DNA from 2 places in the Mycobacterium sp. 48b genome. Region 2 is predicted to be linked to the other one. Evidence: riboswitches for the same ligand, from Rfam matches in the RefSeq annotation. Region 2 holds a riboswitch; the other holds the start of a gene.

Region 1 (2,450 bases), 160 kb from region 2:
GTTTGTCGCGCACCGCGGTCATGTTCTTGGTCACCGGATTTGATTCCAGGAACTTCACTTTCGCATCCAGGGAGTCACCGTCGATGCGTCTGCGGTTGAGGTCGGCCAGCACCAGCACGTCGGGGTCGCGATCGGCGAGCGACTCCCAGCTGACCTCCGGCCAGTCCTCGCGGGCATCGGCGAAGACATTGGTGACTCCGAGTTCGGTGGCGTACAGACCGGGCGCCGAGCAGCATCCGGCCACATACGGCGTCCGCAACCCCGAGAACCAGAATGCGACCGTGGTGTCCGTCGCTGTGATCGACGGCGGCCCGTCCAGCCGCCGGGTCAGTTGGGCAACCAGGTCCCGGCCGCGCTCCTGCACATCGAAGATCTGGGCCAGCTCGGTGATTTCCCGAAACAGCGTGTCCAGCGCCAGCGGTTCGGTCCGGCTGACGGTCTCACCGTCGACTTTCGCCCCGGTGCACACCGACGGCGACTGATAGGTCGGGATGCCCAGCTGGGCAAATCTGCTGCGCTCGGCGACCACCGCGGGCGTGAAGGTGTGCGCGCTGGCCGAGGTCACCAGGTCCGGCTCGACGGCGAGCACCGTCTCCAGTCCAGGGTCGTTGTCCGCCAGCCGGGCCACGGTGGCGTTGTCTGCCGCGAATTCGGGCAGCACCGGATCAAACCAGGTCGAGGTACCGACCATCCGATCGGCCAGCCCGAGCGCCAGAAGGATCTCGGTGGACGACTGGTACAACGACACCGCCCGCTGCGGCGGTCGGTCGAAAGTGACAGCCACACCGCAGTTCTCGATCGTGAGTGGGTAGCTGGTCGGGCCCGCGGTGTCCTCGGTGGCGAGATTACCGGCGCCGGATTCTCGGTGCCCACACCCAACCGTGAGTGACAACGTCACGGACAACAGGCACAACAGTGCGGGAAGTACACGCACGGCCAAACTTCCTTTGATACAGGGCTCGGTCGCGGAGCCGTCAACGGGTCATTCCCGGCCACAGGCGATCGGACTCGAGGCAGTGCCTCATACCGTTGCGCGTCAGTCCCGGCTTCTCACCGGATTCCCCTGTTGGTCGGCCCCCGCACTGTAACAGCCGGCATGCTGGGTGATTGCCGCACGCGACGAGCAAGCCGATGCATCAAATCGGCGTCAGCGGGCACTCCTGAACCATGACCGCGCTACCACGTCGGTCACCGCGATCATCGCGCTGGTGCTGCTGGTCGCAGTGTTCGCCGCGGTTGGCGTGCTGCTGATCCTGCAGATGTCCGGCGTATTCGAATGAAAGGCGGGATTGACTACCGCGGCGCCCGCCACATCGGCGTCATCGTGGGTCCACCGTCGGGCAGCACGATCTCCCCGGTGACCTCGAACCCGAATCGCATGTAATACGGAACGTTGTCGGGGTTGCTCGACTCCAGATAGGCCAGAGCATGTTCGGCATCCACCCGATCGAGGCGCGATCGCATCAGGGCGTGCCCGAAGCCCCCGCCACGCACCGCGGGGTCGCTGCCGATCACCGCCAGATACCAGTGCGGTTCCTCGGGGTGATGCTGCTTCATGAGCTCGACGACCTGCTGGCCCCGTCGCATGTCGCGGCCGAATGCCAGCACCATCGTGGGCAGCATGCGCAGCTCTTCACCCGGGGTCTGCTTCCAGCGGCCGGGACCATCCCACAACGCTGCCGCGCCGATCTCGCCGTCACGAACGGCCACCTCGGCACTGCCTCCGGCCAGAAAGTGATGGCGGGTGATCGCCGCGAACAGCCGCGGCAGCCCCTTGGCGCGACGGGTGTCGTCGGCCAGGAGCCATGACATCACCGGATCATTGTGAAAGGCCCGGCCCAGGACTGCGGCGAGCCGCTTCACGTCAGACTTGTTCGGGGGACGGACATCGACGGCGGCCACTCATCCACCATCGCACACGTCTCACACCGAGTTCGCGTGAGAAACGTCGTTCGGAGCGCTCATCGGCCCTGGGTGATGTAGGCCTGCAGCTGTTCCTGCTCGGCCTCCAGTTCTTCCATCCGGGTCTTGACGATGTCGCCGATGCTGACGATGCCGGCCAGCCGGCCACCGTCGAGCACCGGGATGTGGCGCACCCGGTTCTCGGTCATCAGCGCACTCAGATGGTCCACCGTGTCGCGCGGCGTACAGGTCGCCACCACCGTGGTCATGATCTCCGACACGGGCTGCGCCAACAGGCTGCTGCCCCGCTCGTGCAGCTTGCGCACCACATCACGCTCGGAGACGATGCCGGCCAGACCACCGGGACCCATCACCACCATGGCACCGATGTTCAGCTCGGTCAGCCCGGCCAGCAGCTCCGTCACCGTGGTCTCCGGGGAAATCGTCACCACCGCCGTGCCCTTGTTTTTCAGCACGTCCGCGATTCGCATCGGCAGCCTCCGATCGTGATCCACCTCACATAAGGCTAGGTCGGGGACGGCCAGTAA
Region 2 (2,450 bases):
ATTTCGCGGATTCGATCGAAGGCGTGGAGCGCCCCGACTACGGGGACCCGACCATCAGCACGACGAACACCAGTGGCCGGACCGCGCTGCGCGAAGCCGCCGCATCGGCGATGAGTGCCGCGGGAACACCTGGGCTTTCCCCGGACATCGCCAACCCGATGCGGTCCTGGTCGTTCGGCGCCACCAAGCTGCTCCTGAAGATGGGGCTGCGCACCGGTGGTCAATCTCTGAATGACACCGCCACCCAGCTCAACACCGATGCCACCAATGCACAGATGGCTTGTGCCGCTGCGGGCACCCACGCTTGACGGCGAACCGAATCACGTTGTCCTGACCAGGTTCTGGTGGGACGCGCCGGCATTCACCACCTTGGAAACTCACCCACCCAGATGCGCGGCGACCCGTGCCGTCAGTAAAGGACTGCCGTGATCCGGCTTGCGATTTCGTTGCTCATGCTCGTACTGCTGGCAACCAGTTGTGCCGGCGGCGGCGACAAGCCTCAGGGGCCGCCGAAGGATGTGCCCATGTCCGCGCTCGAGGGGCTGCTGCTGAGCACCGGCGAGGTCAACTCCCTGATGGGGACCGACGGGATGACGGCGCACCCGCCGGTCACCGCGATGAGTGATCATCGCAACCTGCTGCCCAACCTGAATTGCCTCGGTGCCTGGCAGGTGAACGAGTCCGCCATCTACGGGGACCACTGGACCGCCATGCGCCAGGTACTGCTTCGGGCACCGGACAACGACAATTGGGACAACCTGTTGGTGCAGTCGGTGGTGATCTTCCCGACCCCGCAGGACGCCAAGGACTTTCTGGATCAGTCCGCCGATCGCTGGTCGAAATGCACCGACCACAAGGTGAACATCACCCTCAACGGTGAACCGCTGCCCAAGTGGAAGAGCGGTCAGCTCACCAAGACCGACGACGAGCTCACCCTGCCCTTCACCCGCGTCAACGGGGATCAGACCAGGGATTGCCAGCGGGCGCTCGCTGTGGCCGCCAATCTCGTCATGGACGTGCAGGCATGCAAGCCGGCAGGCTCGTCGGTAACCCAGGCAGCCGATGTGGTGGACAAGATCAAGGCCGCGATGCCGCGCTGATCGCTACCCGCCGGGGTGAGGCGGGTAGTCTGGCCCGCGCAGCTGGTTTGCCGGTGCCGGGGTGTTTGCGGTGCCGACATCGAACGACGCAGGCTGATTGAGATGCGACGTGAGAGGGAACCCGGTGAGAATCCGGGACTGTCCCGCAGCGGTATGCAGGAACGACCGCCGTCATCAGCACTGGCACGCAGGCAACTGCAGCTGGGAAGCGACGGCCAGTAGGAGCACGGTTTCCGTGCGTGCCTGTGAGTCCGAAGACCTGCCAGCCGTACCGGGCGCGCCGCGTCCGGTGGTTCATCGCCTCGCGGAATGGGCAGTGGCCGAAAGCGGCTCACCCATGGCGGGGTGGCTGTGTTCGGTTCGACGTCTCCTGGCGGTGGCCATCCCCGTCGCACGTTGAAGGACGTCGTCATGAGCACAACCGCAGCACCCTTCACCGCCACCATCCTCGGGTCGCCCCGAATCGGGCCGAACCGCGAACTCAAGCGCGCCGTCGAGAAGTACTGGGCCGGCAGAATCGATCGCGACGAACTCGAGTCGGTGGCCGCCACCCTCCGCCGCGATACGTGGGAGTCGCTGGTCGCGGCCGGACTGGACTCGGTCCCGGTCAACACGTTCTCCTACTACGACCAGATGCTCGACACCGCAGTGCTGGTCGGCGCACTCCCGCCGCGTGTGACCGCTGTCGCCGACGACCTGGACCGCTATTTCGCCGCGGCGCGCGGCAACGACAAGATAGCTCCACTGGAGATGACCAAGTGGTTCGACACCAATTACCACTACATCGTGCCCGAGATCGGCCCGGAGGCCAGCTTCGCCCTCAATCCGGCCAAGGTGCTTGGAGAGTTGGAAGAGGCACGTGCACAGGGGATTCCGGCGCGCCCGGTGATTGTCGGTCCCATCACCTTCCTGGCCCTGTCCAAGTCCGTCGATGGTGAGGGAGCGCCGCTGGCCCGTCTCGATGACCTCGTCGATGTCTATGCCGAACTGCTGGGACTGTTGGCAGACAAGGGAATCGAGTGGGTCCAGGTCGACGAGCCGGTGTTGGTGACCGACATTGTCGACAATGCGGCCGACATCGCCGAGCGGACCTACGCCCGTCTCGCCGGACTGACCAAGCGGCCGGCTGTCTTCGTCGCGACCTACTTCGGTGAGCTGACCGACGCGTTGCCCGCATTGGCTCGTACCCCGATCGAGGCCATCGGCGTCGATCTGGTTGCCGGAACCGCCGCCGCGCTGGCCGCAGTGCCGGAGCTCGCCGACAAGCTCCTGGTGGCGGGTGTGGTCGACGGGCGCAATATCTGGCGCACCGACCTCGAGGCCGCACTGGGCACCCTGTCCGTGCTGACG

What was found. A riboswitch is a leader RNA that binds a small molecule or an ion and turns the genes downstream of it on or off. The one in region 2 is predicted to bind cobalamin.
Region 1: linked by a shared signal. The riboswitch ahead of ACNQR1_RS14975 (ABC transporter substrate-binding protein) and the one ahead of metE (5-methyltetrahydropteroyltriglutamate--homocysteine S-methyltransferase) in region 2 are both predicted to bind cobalamin.

Annotation. Positions count from the first base shown of each region.
Region 1 is NZ_JBLVUL010000001.1:3,070,314-3,072,763, reverse strand. Features, by position in the region: gene ACNQR1_RS14975 (ABC transporter substrate-binding protein) at 1-934, opposite strand, end outside; cobalamin riboswitch at 976-1,108, opposite strand; gene ACNQR1_RS14970 (hypothetical protein) at 1,104-1,280, shown strand; gene ACNQR1_RS14965 (GNAT family N-acetyltransferase) at 1,294-1,902, opposite strand; gene ACNQR1_RS14960 (CBS domain-containing protein) at 1,962-2,393, opposite strand.
Region 2 is NZ_JBLVUL010000001.1:2,914,757-2,917,206, forward strand. Features, by position in the region: gene ACNQR1_RS14255 (hypothetical protein) at 1-308, shown strand, start outside; gene ACNQR1_RS14260 (sensor domain-containing protein) at 525-1,100, shown strand; cobalamin riboswitch at 1,174-1,382, shown strand; gene metE (5-methyltetrahydropteroyltriglutamate--homocysteine S-methyltransferase) at 1,512-2,450, shown strand, end outside.